Regions from separate parts of the Streptomyces sp. NPDC005402 genome, predicted to be linked through region 2. Evidence: riboswitches for the same ligand, from Rfam matches in the RefSeq annotation. Region 2 holds a riboswitch; the other holds the start of a gene.
The links. A riboswitch is a leader RNA that binds a small molecule or an ion and turns the genes downstream of it on or off. The one in region 2 is predicted to bind cyclic di-AMP.
Positions count from the first base shown of each region.

Region 1: it holds a riboswitch for cyclic di-AMP, as region 2 does, so the genes downstream of both, ABZT02_RS38620 (NlpC/P60 family protein) here and ABZT02_RS15670 (transglycosylase family protein) in region 2, are expected to answer to the same signal.

Region 1 covers NZ_JBEXFB010000029.1:22,033-29,808, reverse strand. Annotated here, with positions in the region: gene ABZT02_RS38630 (ATP-dependent Clp protease proteolytic subunit) at 1-547, shown strand, start outside; gene ABZT02_RS38625 (hypothetical protein) at 555-860, shown strand; cyclic di-AMP (ydaO/yuaA leader) riboswitch at 1,207-1,418, shown strand; gene ABZT02_RS38620 (NlpC/P60 family protein) at 1,422-1,895, shown strand; gene ABZT02_RS38615 (DUF6328 family protein) at 1,990-2,592, shown strand; gene ABZT02_RS38610 (ATP-binding protein) at 2,768-3,226, opposite strand; gene ABZT02_RS38605 (helix-turn-helix transcriptional regulator) at 3,441-4,301, shown strand; gene ABZT02_RS38600 (DUF397 domain-containing protein) at 4,311-4,532, shown strand; gene ABZT02_RS38595 (8-amino-7-oxononanoate synthase) at 4,573-5,700, opposite strand; gene bioB (biotin synthase BioB) at 5,849-7,012, shown strand; gene ABZT02_RS38585 (adenosylmethionine--8-amino-7-oxononanoate transaminase) at 7,005-7,776, shown strand, end outside.
Region 2 covers NZ_JBEXFB010000007.1:109,819-117,594, forward strand. Annotated here, with positions in the region: gene ABZT02_RS15645 (NAD(P)/FAD-dependent oxidoreductase) at 1-141, opposite strand, end outside; gene ABZT02_RS15650 (Ppx/GppA phosphatase family protein) at 573-1,514, opposite strand; gene ABZT02_RS15655 (DUF501 domain-containing protein) at 1,511-2,047, opposite strand; gene ABZT02_RS15660 (septum formation initiator family protein) at 2,086-2,562, opposite strand; gene eno (phosphopyruvate hydratase) at 2,664-3,950, opposite strand; gene ABZT02_RS15670 (transglycosylase family protein) at 4,245-4,940, opposite strand; cyclic di-AMP (ydaO/yuaA leader) riboswitch at 4,944-5,111, opposite strand; gene ABZT02_RS15675 (transglycosylase family protein) at 5,317-6,303, opposite strand; gene ABZT02_RS15680 (cytochrome P450) at 6,496-7,776, opposite strand, start outside.

The DNA.
Region 1 (7,776 bases), on a different contig from region 2:
GCTGGAGGAGCGGATCGTCTTCCTCGGGACGCGGATCGACGACATCGCGGCGAACGATCTGATGGCGCAGTTCATGTACCTCGAGTACCAGGACCCGGACCGGGACATCGCGCTGTACATCAACTCCCCCGGCGGCTCGTTCAGCGCGATGTCGGCGATCTACGACACCATGCAGCACGTCAGTTGTGACGTGGAGACGACGTGTCTCGGACAGGCCGGCTCCTCCGCGGCGGTGCTGCTGGCGGCGGGCACCCCGGGCAAGCGGTCCGTACTGCCGGGCGCCCGGGTGGTGATCCACCAGCCCGCGCTGAGCGAGCCGGTGCAGGGGCAGGCCGGCGATCTGGCCATCCAGGCCGAGGAGTTGATCCGGGTGCGGGGCCGCCTGGAGCAGATGCTGGTCCGGCACACCGGGCGCAGCTCCGAGCAGGTGAGCGCGGACATCGAGCGGGACAGGATCCTGGACGCGCAGGGCGCCCTGGACTACGGCCTGGTGGACGCGATCGTCCCGAGCCGCAAGTCCTCGCACTCCGCTCCGGGCGCGAGGTGAGCCCTCGATGGTGCCGGACCTTCCACCGCTGCCCGCGCTCACACGCGCCGAGGGCGAGCTGATCGACCGTTATCTCGACGTGGTCGACCTGCTGGGCCGGATCAACCCGGCCCGGCGCGAGGACACCTACGGCGGACTGCGCGCGGCGCAGGCGCTGGTGAGCAGGGCGGCCGAGCTGCGGGACGCGCTCGTGCTGATGCACGGCCGGGGTGAGCGCGAACTGCACGCCGCGACGCTGGCGCGGGCCCTGCGGGTCCTGGACGGAGAGCGGCGTACGGCCAGGGTCACCGTGCCGCCCGAACCCGGCAATTGACGCATTGACGCGCCGGCTGTGACTCCGGACGTTCCACGGGTCTGACGGGGCGTCCGGAGCTCGGTTGAAACGGACCAAAAGACGTACCGCCGTTTGCAGGAGGCGCGAGTCCTTTTTCGCGCCCGTCCGGGTTGCGCAATGCGCGTGTTTCAGGTGGGGGATGAGGAGTTCCTGTGCTGGTCGAGGGGGCAGCGGACCCCTCGACGCCTCTTCGAACGCTCATGTGTCCACCCGAACGGGTGAGTGGTGAGTAACAACACAAATCCCCGGTTCCATTGGGTTTTTGGGACATCCGTGCGCCAAGATCCCTGACTGACGACAAGCCCCCGCCACAACGGCGGGGCGATCCGGGCGGACGCCGAGTCCTGCCGCCGCCCGGATGACCGGTCGACAGGAGTGGATCGGCAGGAGTGGAGGACCCAAGCACGACGGGTCGCCGGAACGGTCACGCCATGGCCGGGCCGAGCATCCCTTGGGGTGAAGCCGCGTCAGCGGCCGGGCAACTTCGCCAGCCCGAATCCGACAGGTCATCCTTCACAGGCGGCTGACGAAGGGTTGCGCATGACTGCGCTCAATCGTGTCCCGTCGCTGATGGTCCGGGCCGGTACGGCCTCGGCCTTCGCCATCGCCGCCGTGGGCGGCTCCGTCGTGGTGCCGGGCGTCGCAGCCGACGCCGCCGCCGCGACGCCGGCGACGAAGGCGCTCAAGGTAGCGGCCTCCAAGAAGGGCTCGCCGTACAAGTACGGCGCCACAGGACCCCGCCGCTTCGACTGCTCGGGGCTCACGCTGTACTCGTTCAAGAAGGCGGGCAAGAAGCTCCCGCGCACGGCGGCCCAGCAGTACAACAAGACCCGCCACATCGGCTCGGGCAGCCGCAAGGCCGGCGACCTGGTGTTCTTCCACTCGGGTTCGAACGTCTACCACGTCGGCATCTACGCCGGGAAGGGAAAGATCTGGCACGCCCCGAAGACCGGGGACGTGGTGAGGCTGCAGAAGATCTGGACGAAGAGCGTCTGGTACGGCCGGGTCAAGTGACGCCCCCGAGGGGGCGGCGGCGACCTGACCTCCCGCCGCCCCCTCGGGCTCCCGGGGGCGCGTGACACGCGCTCAGCTGGTTATCCGCGCCCGCATGGCCGACCACCGCCCCTGCACCGCCCGCTACGAGACCCCGCTGGAGCGCGCCGACCGCAACTTCGGCGAGCTGCTCCAGGAACTGCGCGTCACCCAGACCGGGGTGCAGATCCTCTTCGCCTTTCTGCTGGCCCTGGCCTTCACCCAGCGCTTCCCGTCCCTCGACACCTTCCAGCGCAGCACGTACGTCACCACGCTGCTGCTGGCGGTCGTCGCGGCGGCCCTGTTCACCGCACCGGCGGCCCTGCACCACTCGCTCTTCCAACGCGGCGCCAAGGCCCGCATCGCGCAGGTCTCCTCCCGGCTCGCCACGGTCGGCATGGGGGTTCTGGTGCTCGCGTTCACCGGCTCCGTACTGCTCGTCGTGGACGTGACCACAGGCCGGGCCGGCGGAGTGGCCGCGGGCGCGGCGACCCTGCTGGTGTGTCTGGGCCTGTGGGGCCTGCTCCCCCGACTGGTCCGGCGGGCGGGACTCGCCGAGGACCGCAAGGCGGCGCAGTCGCACTCCACCCCTCCGTCGGCGAGGCGCGAGGTGATCAGGCCGCGAGCAACGGCTCGGCCAGGAGCATCACCCCGAGAACCGTCAACACGCCTCCGGTGACCCCGGCTACGGCCCGAGCCGCCCGCGGCCGACGCTGCCACCGCCCCCAGCAGGCTGAGATGGGGGCCTTGGGATGGGCACGCGTTCGTGACGAATCCCTGCCGCAACGGCCGCACCGCCGCCTCGGCTTCCCTCTGACGTCGGTTCGACGGCCTCGCGTCCCCCGTGGGGCGGGTTACGGCTCCTGCTGTCCGGCGGCCGTGACCGGCTCCGCCGGTACCTTCCACGGGAGTTCGATGGAGACGGTCTTGCCGCCTTCCCGGGTGGGCCTGACTTTCAGCCTGCCGCCGTACTCGGCGGCGAGCCAGCGGATGATCACCATCCCCCGTCCGTTGTCCTGCTGGACCGCGGCGGGCAGACGCTTGGGGAAGCGGGGGTGGCTGTCGGTGACGCCGATGCGCAGTTGTTCGTCACGGTCCAGCTCGAGGTCCACCGTGAAGGTGGGTGACTGCCCGAAGGTGTGCTGTACGGCGTTGGTGGCGAGTTCGGAGACGATGAGCCGGACGGTCTCGGCGGCGTCCGTGGTGGGCGGCAGCCCCCACTCCGCCAGTGTGCTCAGGACATAGGTGCGGGCCGCGGAGACCGAGGCGGGTTCGCTCGGCAGAGTGACGGATGCTTCCAGGTGGTCTGCCATGGCGACGTCGTCCCTTTCCCACAGGACCGGAGTCCGACACGGTGCGGATGGTTCGAGTACGGTCCCGGACTGGTGGTTCATCGCCAGAGTGCCACCACCGAGGCTGTGACGGGTGCCGATCCACCAAGATGTGCATATATCTGTCGCTCGAAGCGGTGAACTCTGCGACGCGAGACCGTATTTGGGCGGCTCGTAAGGAGTAAGGAGTAGCGCCATGCAGCACGGTCCCGCGGTGCGCCGGCGGAAACTGGGCGCCGAACTGCGTGCGTTGCGCGCGAGTGCGGGGCTCACCAGCGGCGAGGCGGCCCGGCTCGTGGGCTGGCACCAGTCGAAGGTGAGCCGCATCGAGACCGGTGCCAGCGGGGTGAAACCGGCCGATGTGCGGTTACTGCTCGACGCCTACCGCGTGGGGGACGCGAATCTGCGGGAGCTGTTGCTGGTATTGGCGGGTTCCGACGAGAACGGCGGCCGGCACCACTGGTGGCACGCGTACCGGGGCGTCCTGCCGCCGACATACCGGGACTTCATCAGTCTGGAGGCCCAGGCGAGCACGATGCGCACGCTGGAGACCTCGGTCGTGCCCGGCCTGCTCCAGACGCCCGAGTACGCCCGTGCGGTGACCAGGGCCGCGGTGGAGGGTCTCGACGACGAACGTCTCGACGCCCTGGTGGAGGTCCGGCTGGCCCGTCAGGACATCCTGCGCGCACAGCCGCCACTCGAGTTGAGCGCCGTCCTGGACGAGGCGGTGCTGCGGCGGGAGGTCGGCGGCCCCGAGGTGATGGCCCGTCAGCGCAAGAGACTCCTGGAGGCGGCGCGGCTGCCCCAAGTGCGGCTGCAGGTACTGCCGTTCGCTGCCGGGGCACATGTGGGTATCACCGGGCCTTTCGTTATCTTCTCATTTTCGCGCACTTCTGATCTGGATGTGGTTGTTCTCGACCACTTGACGAGTAGCCTCTATCTCGAACGGAAAGAAGACCTCCAGGCCTACACCGAGGCCTTCAACACCCTTCGGATCCACGCCCTTTCGCCCGAGGACTCGTTGGATTACCTCGCGGGGATGGGTGACGGCACGTAAGGAGGCACCATGTCTGCACTGCCTCGGAACGTAACCTCCAGTACCCGACTGCCCGAAGTGCGCTGGCTGCGCAGCAGCTACAGCACTGGGGCGAACAACTGTGTGGAGACGGCGAGGCCGTCGGCCGGGCCGTGCGCCGGGCTGCTCGCCGTACGCGACTCCAAGAATCCGGACGGACCCGCGCTGCTCTTCTCCCCCGAGAGCTGGGCGGGCTTCGTCCGGGCGTTCTGACCGTTTCAGTCCGTTCGGTGCACGGCCGTGTCACGCCGACTCATGGTCGTGTTCCGCCGATCACACGTACAGCGCGTTCGATCTGCTCCTCGGAGAGGTCCGCGCGGGCGGTCAGCCTGAGCCGTGAGATGCCGTCGGGCACGGAAGGGGGCCGGAAACAGCCCACGAAGAGCCCGGCGGCACGGCAGTCGGCCGCCCACTGCAGGGCCTCCTCCGGGGAGGGTGCGCGCACCGAGACCACCGCGGCGTCCGGACGTACCGCTTCCAGACCCGCGGCGGTCAGACGTGCGTGCAGTCCGGTCGCCACCTCGCGCGCGCGTGCGGCCCGCTCGGGCTCACGGCCGAGCAGTCGCAGGGCCGCGAGGGCGGCTCCCGCCGACGCGGGGGCCAGACCGGTGTCGAAGATGAATGTCCGTGCCGCGTTGACCAGGTGCTCGATCACCCGTGCGGGGCCGAGGACGGCGCCGCCCTGGCTGCCGAGCGACTTGGACAGCGTGACCGTGACGACCACGTCGTCGGCGCCCGCGAGTCCCGCCGCGTGCGGGGCTCCGCGGCCGCCGGCGCCGAGCACCCCCAGGCCGTGGGCGTCGTCGACGACCAGGCCCGCGCCGTGCTCCCGGCATGCCTCGGCGAGGCCGGCCAGCGGTGCCGCGTCGCCGTCGACCGAGAAGACCGTGTCGGACACGGCGAGGGCGGGCCCCTCGTGCGTGCCCAGTGCCTTGCGGACCGCGTCCGGGTCGGCGTGCGCGACGACCTGGGTCGTACCGCGAGCCAGCCGGCAGCCGTCGATGAGGGAGGCGTGGTTGCCCGCGTCGGAGACGATCAGTGAGCCGTGCGGGGCGAGCGCGGTGACGGCGGCCAGGTTCGCCGCGTATCCGGAGGAGAAGACCAGCGCCGCCTCGAAGCCGCAGAAGTCGGCCAGCTCGCGCTCGAGTTCGCCGTGCAGCTCGGTGGTGCCGGTGACGAGCCGGGACCCGGTCGCACCGCCGCCCCAGGTCCGCGCGGCCGTCGCGGCGCCTGCCACGACCTCGGGATGGCGGGCCAGGCCCAGGTAGTCGTTGCTCGCGAGGTCCAGCAGCGGCGAGTCGGCCGGACGCGGCCGCAGGGTCCGTACGAGTCCGGCCCGCCGGCGCGCCGCCGCCTGCTCGTCGATCCAGCCGAACGCCATGGGTCCTCCGGGGCTTTTGTAGACAACGGACAGACCCTAGTCGCAGCAAACGCTACCCACGGTGTGGCAATACCCACACGTCGCTGCGGGTGTGTTGTGCGATCCCTACCTTGGCCCGGGGCGGGTCCGTAAGACAGGATCGGCTCTCATGGACCTGCTGAACACGCTGGTGGACAAGGGGCTTCGGCGCGAGCTGCCGACCCGCGAGGAGGCGCTGGCCGTGCTGGCCACCTCCGACGACGACCTGCTCGACGTGGTGGCCGCGGCCGGAAAGGTGCGCCGGCACTGGTTCGGGCGTCGGGTGAAACTCAACTATCTCGTCAACCTGAAGTCCGGGCTGTGCCCCGAGGACTGCTCCTACTGCTCGCAGCGGCTCGGCGCCGACACCGGCATCCTGAAGTACACCTGGCTCAAGCCCGACCAGGCCTCCCAGGCCGCGGCGGCCGGGCTCGCGGGGGGCGCCAAGCGGGTCTGCCTGGTGGCCAGCGGGCGCGGTCCGACCGACCGTGACGTGGACCGGGTCGCGGGCACCATCAAGGCGATCAAGGAGCAGAACGAGGGCGTCGAGGTGTGCGCCTGTCTCGGTCTGCTCTCCGACGGCCAGGCCGAGCGACTGCGCGAGGCGGGCGCGGACGCCTACAACCACAACCTCAACACGTCCGAGTCGACCTACGGCGACATCACCACCACGCACACCTACGCCGACCGGGTCGACACCGTGAACAAGGCGCACGCGGCCGGTCTGTCCGCCTGCTCGGGCCTGATCGCGGGCATGGGCGAGAGCGACGAGGACCTGGTCGACGTCGTGTACGCGCTGCGCGAGCTGGACCCCGACTCGGTTCCGGTCAACTTCCTGATCCCTGTCGAGGGCACCCCATTGGCCAAGGAGTGGAACCTCACCCCGCAGCGCTGTCTGCGCATCCTGGCGATGGTCCGCTTCGTCTGTCCGGACGTCGAGGTCCGCATCGCGGGCGGCCGCGAGGTCCATCTGCGCACGATGCAGCCCCTCGCCCTCAACCTGGCCAACTCGATCTTCCTCGGCGACTACCTCACCACCGAGGGCCAGGCCGGCAAGGCCGACCTGGAGATGATCGCGGACGCAGGGTTCGAGGTGGAGGGCGCGGGCGAGGTGACGCTGCCGGAGCACCGGGTGACCGGCGGCTGCCATGAGAGCGCGGACTGCGGCTCCCACGAGGGCGGCGGGGTCTGCGGTACGGCCGCCCCGGCCGCGCCGACGGTGAGCGAGCCGCGCACGGACCTGGTCGCCGTACGCCGTCGAGGTGCCGGAACGGACCTCGCGCCCAATGCCTGATCTGCCCCTCCTGCCCGTGCCGGAGCTGCTGGCGCTCGACCGGCGGCACGTGTGGCATCCGTACGGTCCGATGCCCGGCCGGGTCGACCCGCTCGTCGTGGAGTCGGCGAGCGGGGTGCGGTTGCGGCTCGCCGAGGGCCCGGAGCTGGTCGACGGCATGTCGTCCTGGTGGTCGGCGATCCACGGCTACAACCACCCGGTGCTGAACGAGGCGGCGCGCGAGCAGCTCGGGCGGATGAGCCATGTGATGTTCGGCGGGCTCACCCACGAGCCCGCCGTCCGACTCGCGAAGCTCCTTGTCGACATGTCCCCCGAGGGCCTGGAGCATGTCTTCCTCGCCGACTCGGGGTCGGTGTCGGTCGAGGTCGCGGTCAAGATGTGCCTGCAGTACTGGCGCTCGCTGGGCCGTCCGGGCAAGCAGCGCCTGCTGACCTGGCGCGGCGGCTACCACGGTGACACCTGGCAGCCCATGTCGGTGTGCGACCCCGAGGGCGGGATGCACGAGCTGTGGTCCGGGGTCCTGCCCCGCCAGGTGTTCGTGGACGCTCCCCCGGCCGAGTTCGAGGAGTCGTACGCCGATCGGCTGCGCGCGGCGATCGAGCGGCACGCGGACGAGCTGGCCGCTGTGATCGTGGAGCCGGTGGTGCAGGGCGCGGGTGGGATGCGGTTCCACTCCCCCGCGTATCTGCGGGTGCTGCGCGAGGCGTGCGACGCGCACGACGTACTGCTGGTGTTCGACGAGATCGCGACCGGATTCGGGCGCA
Region 2 (7,776 bases):
GTAGGTCATGTACGACCGGGGGTCGACGACCGTGACGGTCGCCTCGCCGTAGCGCATCTTCTTGAGAATGCGCCGAGCTGCGTACAGGCCTACGTACCCACCGCCTACTACGAGGATCCTGGGACGCTCCGTGGTGCTCATGCCATCGAGTATCCACCTGCCCCAGGGGGGTCGCTCGTGCGCCCCTTCACAAGCTCTTGCAGAGGGTGTGTTATCCTCCGCCGCTCGCGTGATCCAAGTCATGGCGCGGAACGGGAACCACGGTACCTGGCGACCCGTTGTCAATGCCGCGTGAGCTGCCTCTCTGCGCCGAAAGGTGCCCCGTGAGGGGACCTCGCGGGCACCTCCCCCAGCCCTCACCCGAGGTCCGCAACCCACCGTTTTGAACGTGTTCACACGGGTGTTGAGCCCCCGGAAGGGTCAACCGGACCACATTCGCCGTCCCACAGGACCAAATTCCTTGTGAAGAACTTCACGAAGTTTCTCGACGCCACGTCAAAGAGGGGCCCCGAAGGGCCCCCCGGACGCGCTCATTCGTTGTTCTGCCTGCTCAGCAGAGGTGCCCGCAGGCCCTATGCGACGGACCACGCGATGCCGTCGAGGATGTCGTGCTCGCTCACGACGACCTCCTCGGCGCCGATCCGCTCCATGATCGTGAGGAGGACGAGGGCCCCGGCGCCGATGACGTCCACGCGCCCCGGATGCATGGAGGGCACGGCCGCGCGCTCGGCGTGGGTGGAGCGCAGCAGCCAGTCGGTGATCTCGCGGACGCGCTCCCGGGAGACCCGGGAGTGGTGGATGGCCTGCGAGTCGTACTCCGGTAGCTCCTGCGCGATCGCCGACACGGTGGTGACGGACCCGGCGAGCCCCACCAGCGTGCGCGCCTCGCGCAGCGGGACGGTCTTCTCGGCGAGGTCGAGAGCGGCCTCGATGTCGGCCCGCATCGCGGCGATCTGGGCGTCGGTCGGCGGGTCGCTGACGGCCCCGTCCCGGACCAGGTGCCGCTCGGTCATCCGCACACAGCCAACGTCCACGGAGCGTGCGGCGCGCACCTGGTCGTCGCCCACGACGAACTCCGTCGAACCGCCGCCGATGTCCACCACGAGGTAGGGCTTGGCGAGGTGGTCGCTGCCGGTGAGTTCCCTGGTCGCCCCGGTGAAGGAGAACTCGGCCTCCTGGTCCCCGGAGATGACCTCGGGCTCGACCCCGAGGATGTCCATCACCCCACGCACGAACTCGTCCCGGTTCTCGGCGTCCCGGGAGGCTGAGGTGGCGACGAACCGCAGCCGCTCGGCGCCGTGCTCCTTGACGACCGCCGCGTACTCCCGGCACGCGGCGAAGGTCCGCTCCAGCGCCTCGGGCGCGAGCCGCCCGGTCCGGTCGACCCCCTGCCCGAGCCGCACGATGGTCATACGCCGGTCCAGCTCGACCAGTTCACCGGTCTGCGGGTCACAGTCCGCGACGAGGAGCCGGATCGAGTTCGTACCGCAGTCGACGGCGGCGACGCGGGTCACCGGTCGCCCTCCTTCTGCTCGGGGAGCGTCACGCACGCGCCCTTGCGCCACCACTCCGGCAGCATCGCGATCGCCTCGTCGCCCAGCGGGTTGACGCCCGGTCCGGCGGCCAGCGAGTGGCCGACCAGGACGTGCAGGCACTTCACCCGGTCCGGCATGCCGCCCGCGCTCGGGAAGCCCTCCAGGACCTCGATGGCGTCCCGGCGCGCGAGGTAGTCCTCGTGCGCGGCCCGGTACGCGGCGGCGAGCTCCGGATCGGTCTGCAGCCGCTCCGTCATCTCCTTCATGACGCCGTTCGCCTCCAGCGTGCCGATCGCCGAGGCGGCGCGCGGGCACGTCAGGTAGTACGTCGTCGGGAAGGGCGTGCCGTCCGGCAGCCGGGGCGCGGTCTCCACGACGTCCGGCTGCCCGCACGGGCACCGGTGCGCGATCGCCCGCAGCCCGCGCGGCGGCCGCCCGAGCTGCTGCTTGAAGGCCTCGACATCCGCGTCGGTCGGCTCGGTGCGCGGAGTGGAGGGCGGAGGCGTTTCCATGCCTGTCTTTCTCTGGGTCTTGAGGTCTTGAGGTCGTGTCACTGCTCGGAGGCGTCGGACTTGTCGACGCCGTCCCAGACGTTGGCGTACCAGGGGCGGTCGGCCGCGCCCAGGTCGGTGCGGGACTTCTTCGCCGCGTCGGGGTCGACGACGATGAAGCCCGTCTCCCCCGGCATGACGTAGTGCAGCCGCTGCCGGATCTGCTGCTCCGCGTACGCGTCGTCCTGCCAGCGCGCCTTGAGGTCGCGCAGTTTCTCGACCCGCTCGGCGGCCCGCGCCTTCTCCCGCTGGAGATCGGCGATCTCGGCGCGCTGGGAGACGTACTGCCTTATCGGGTACGCCAGCGCCACCACCAGCGTGCACAGCACGAGGGCGAGCAGCGCGGCCCGGCCGGTCAGCCGGGAGCGGCGGGCCTGCCGTTTGGTCTGGGAGCGGTAGACACGGGCCGCGGTCTGCTCACCGAGCAGCCTGATCCTGGTCGTGGTGGAGAAACGGTCCCGGTCCTTCACGGCCATCGGCTCTCCGCCTCCCCTTCTACGTACGTACGTCCCCGCACACGGTACGGGACCGGTACGGGGACGTACGTACGACTGGCTAAGGCTTAGCCCTGCCGGGGTCAGCCCTTGAAGCGCGGGAACGCGCTGCGGCCGGCGTACACCGCGGCGTCGTCGAGGATCTCCTCGATGCGCAGGAGCTGGTTGTACTTGGCGACGCGCTCGGAGCGGGCCGGGGCGCCGGTCTTGATCTGGCCGCAGTTGGTGGCGACGGCCAGGTCGGCGATGGTGACGTCCTCGGTCTCGCCGGAGCGGTGGGACATCATGCACTTGAAGCCGCTGCGCTGGGCGAGCTCGACGGCGTCGAGGGTCTCGGTCAGCGAGCCGATCTGGTTCACCTTGACGAGCAGCGCGTTCGCGGCGCCGTCCTCGATGCCGCGGGCCAGGCGCTCCGGGTTGGTGACGAACAGGTCGTCGCCGACGATCTGCACCTTGTCGCCGAGCTTGTCCGTGAGGACCTTCCAGCCGGCCCAGTCGTCCTCGAACAGCGGGTCCTCGATGGAGACGAGCGGGTAGGCCGCCACGAGCTCCTCGTAGTACTCCGTCATCTCGGCGGCCGAGCGGTCCTTGCCCTCGAACTGGTACTTGCCGTCCTTGTAGAACTCGGAGGCGGCGACGTCGAGCGCCAGGGCGACCTGCTCGCCGGGGATGTAACCGGCTTCCTTGATCGCCTCGAGGATGAGGTCCAGGGCGGCGCGGTTGGACTCCAGGTTCGGCGCGAAGCCGCCCTCGTCGCCGAGGCCGGTGGACAGGCCCTTGCTCTTCAGGACCTTCTTGAGGGTGTGGTAGACCTCGGTGCCCCAGCGCAGCGCCTCGGAGAAGGACTCCGCGCCGATCGGGGCGATCATGAACTCCTGGATGTCCACGTTGGAGTCGGCGTGCGAGCCGCCGTTCAGGATGTTCATCATCGGCACCGGCAGCAGGTGCGCGTTCGGGCCGCCCAGGTAGCGGAAGAGCGGGAGGTCGCTGGCCTCGGAGGCGGCGTGGGCGACGGCCAGGGAGACGCCGAGAATGGCGTTGGCGCCGAGCGAGCCCTTGTTGTCGGTGGCGTCCAGGTCGAACATCGCCTGGTCGATCAGGCGCTGCTCGGTGGCGTCGTAGCCGACCAGCTCCGGGCCGATCTGCTCGATGACGGCCAGGACGGCCTTCTCGACACCCTTGCCGTGGTAGCGGTTCGGGTCACCGTCGCGCAGCTCGATGGCCTCGAAGGCGCCCGTGGAGGCGCCGGAGGGAACGGCGGCACGACCGGTGCTGCCGTCGTCGAGGCCGACCTCGACCTCGACCGTGGGGTTGCCTCGGGAGTCCAGGATTTCCCGGGCTACGACGACGTCGATGGACGGCACGAGCATCTCCTTCTTGGGATGTGACACGGTCCGCCGGGACCGCGGTGGGTTCTGCGAGTCCGAGCCTAACCGGCTCCGGGGGATCGGCCACCGTGTGGACCGCCCCCTGGACAGAACCGAGAGTAAATTGTTTCTGAACTGAACAAAGACGCCCCCGCAGCGGCCCATGAAAAAACCCCGCCCCGGTGCGTACGGGGGAACACGCACCGGAGCGGGGAGCCCGTGGGGACGGGGGGGGACCCTCACGAGGCCTTCATCCTGAAGGACACGGCTGTGAGGGCCCTGTGGTTCAGCTGGGCCTTACTTCAGGTGCAGCTGCTGGCCCGGGAAGATGAAGTCGGCATCGTCGATGATGTCCTTGTTCAGCTTGAACAGCTTCTGCCAGCCGCCCTTGACCTTGTGCTTCTCGGCGATCGAGCTGAGGGTGTCACCCTTGACGACCTTGTACTCGCCGTCGCCCTTCTTGACCTTCTTGCCGGTCGGGGTGGTGACGGTCTTCTTGGCGGCCGGACGGTCGGTCGAACGCGAGGCGCTCTGCTCGTCGGTCGAACGGGTGCTGGTGCCCGAGTTCGAGGAGCTGGAGTTCGAGCTGGAGGAGGACGAGCTGCTGCCGCCGTTGTAGCCGGCGCTGGACAGGCCCGTGCCGCAGACCGGCCAGGCACCCTTGCCCTGGGAGGCGAGGACCTTCTCGGCGACGGCGATCTGCTGCGACTTGCTGGCCTGGTTGGCCTGCGCGGCGTACTGCGTGCCGCCGTACGCGGCCCAGGTGGAGGCCGAGAACTGCAGGCCGCCGTAGTAGCCGTTACCGGTGTTGATGGACCAGTTGCCGCCGGACTCGCACTGGGCGACGGTGTCCCACTCGGAGGCGGTGGCGGCGGAGGCGTTGCCGGCCGCCATCAGCGGGGCGGCGATGGCGACACCGGTGACACCGGCGAGCGCGGCGGCGCGGGTGGCCTTGGACGGACGGCGGTGCTTGCCCTTGCCGGAAAACAGCATGGTGGATCCCCTCACCGACGCCTGCGAGGTGAGCTGTCGGGTTCGGGCCGGTTGAGTTGCCCGGTCGCACACCTCGCGGTGCGCGACTTAACCCCAAGCCGGTCCAGCGTGAACTGCTGGGTCCGGCACTTACCTTGGGTCCCCCGCTCCTGCCTACGGCGCTTGACGCGACGACTGTTCCCGTACGGCCGCTGGCAGGATTCGGCGTTGCGACAGACGGGGCTCGGGTTGCCGAGCGGTCACGACCGTAGACACGCGATCGGCGGAATTTCAAAGACGATCAGGGCTTCTGAGACTCATCCCACACTTTCACCAAAGTGGACATTCAGTGCGAAGTGTGACGTGAACTCCCGCTGCTTTTCAGGCCTTTTCGGCCCTATTCAGCCCCTGTGTCGAGCGTCTGACCGGCGACGATGTTGCTCGGGTCGGCCCCGATACGGTCCTTGTTCTCGGCATAGAGGGCACGCCATCCGCCGTCGAGGCCAAGGGAGTCGGCGATGGAGACGAGGGAGTCGCCCTCCTGGACGGTGTAGGTGGCGGCGTGCCGGCCGGCCGAGGGCGAGGCCGTGCTCTTCGTCGCACTTTCCTCGGCGCTGCCGCCGCGATGCTTGCCGGAACCCAGGGCGCCGACGTCCACGAGGGCCGAAGAGCTACCCTCCTGCCACGACTTGTCCGCTTCGCCCTCTTCCGGGCTCACCACGGGCGAGCTGCCGGAAGGCCGCGCGTCCTTCGTGGCGGAGTCCTTGGATTCCGAAGAGTTCTTTTTGTCCGACTTGGCGGCACCGTCGTCGTCGCCGGAGGGAGTGGCCGACGGCGAGGGCGTCGCGGACGAACCGTCCAGTGCGTCGAGCAGACCGGAAGACTCCTCGGAGCCCGAGGAGTTGGAGGAACCGGACGAACCAGACGAGTCGGATGTGGCGGACGAGCCGGAAGCCGAGGCCGAGGGCGTACCGCTCCCGACGCCCGTGTCGACGTCCGCCGAACTCGAGTCCTTGCTGAGACCGCCGAGCAGACCGCAGGTCGGCCACGCGGCGATGCCCTGGTCGTCGAGGAGCTTCTCGGCCACGGCTATCTGCTGGCTGCGGCTGGCCAGGTCCGCGGTCTCGGCGTATTCGAGGCCGCCGTACTTCTCCCAGTTCTCCTGGGACATCTGCAGGCCGCCGTAGTAGCCGTTGCCGTCGTTCGCGCTCCAGGAGCCGCCGCTCTCGCACTCCGCGACGTGGTCCCAGGTGGTGCCGGTGGCGGCACTCGCCCCGGTCGCTCCGAGCAGTGGGATCGCGATGGCGGATCCCGTCACACCGGCTGCCACGAGGAGAGCCGGAGCCTGACGGGGGCGACGGTGACGACCGTTCCCGGAGAGCATGGAGGGACCTTTCCCGAGACAGCAAGTACCCGCGCGGTGGGTGGTACGGGGCACCGCGCTGGTCCGTGAACGTATAGGGGTTCGATCACTTGTCACAAGTTAATGCCGCGTAGATCACGTGAAGATCACATACTTGAGGGCGCGTCATGTTTACGCGGCACCGCGCCGGGATAGGCCGGACCCCTCGGTCGATTACCGGACGGGCGTGAACTCCACGGGCAAAGTACGCAGTCCACGCATGATGAGCCCCCCACGCCAACGCAAATCGGCCGAATCCACCGCGAGTTGGAGGTCCGGGAGGCGAGTGAGGAGGGTGGCGAGCGCGGTCTGGCCCTCCAGGCGGGCGAGCGGGGCACCGAGGCAGTAGTGGATGCCGTGTCCGTAACCGAGGTGCTGATTGTCACGGCGGGACAGATCGAGCACATCGGGGTCGGCGAACCGCTCCGGATCCCGGTCCGCGGCCGCGAGTACGACGAGCACCGGATCCCCGGCGGCGATGTCCTGCCCGCCGATCCGCAGGGCTTCGGTGGCGAACCGCCAGGTGGCCAGTTCGACCGGGCCGTCGTAACGCAGGAGTTCCTCCACCCCGGTCTCCAGGAGGCCCCTTTCCTGCCTGGCCAGGGACTCCTGCAGCCGGTTCCGCTGCTCGGGGTGGGTGAGGAGGGCGTAGGCGCCGTTGCCGATCAGATTGACGGTGGTCTCGAAACCCGCGAACAACAGGATGAAGGCCATGGCCGCGGCCTCGTTCTCGGTCAGGTGCTCACCATGGTCGGAGGCGCGGATGAGCCCGGAGATGAGGTCCTCGCCGGGGGTGGGCTCGTCGGGCAGCTCTGCCCGCTTGCGGTGGATGAGTTCGGCGAGATAGCCGCGCATCTTCTTCACGGACCGCGCGACCCCGCCCCGCGGCCCCCCTGCCTGCCCGGCTTTCGTGTGGCGCAGCATCATGCCCGCCCAGTCCCGGAAGTCGTCCTGGTCCTCCCGGGGGACACCGAGCAGGTCACAGATCGCGTAGATGGGGAGCGGGAAGGCGAACTCGTGGATGAGGTCGGCGGTGCCGGTGGCCGCGAAACCGTCGAGGAGACGGTCGGTCAGCTCCTGCACCCGGGGCGCGAATTCGGCGACCCTCCTGGGCGTGAACGCCTTGCTGACGAGCCGTCGGAGCCTGGTGTGGTCCGGCGGGTCGATGTTCAGCAGATGCGTCATCAGCTCCGCCTTGCGCTCCCCCGGGATACCGGTCTTCCCCTTGGCGTGCGCGGGCTCGTCGTGGTGCGCGGGGTTCTTGCTGAGCCGCTGGTCGGCCAGGGCCTGCTTGGCATCGGCGTAACGGGTGACCAGCCAGGCCTCCACCCCACTGGGCAACCGGGTCCTGTGCACGGGGGCGTGTTCGCGGAGCCAGGCGTAGGCGGGGTAGGGGTCGGTGGCGAACTCCCAGGTGAAGAGTTCGGGGGTGGGGGTGGGGGTGGGGGTTGTGGG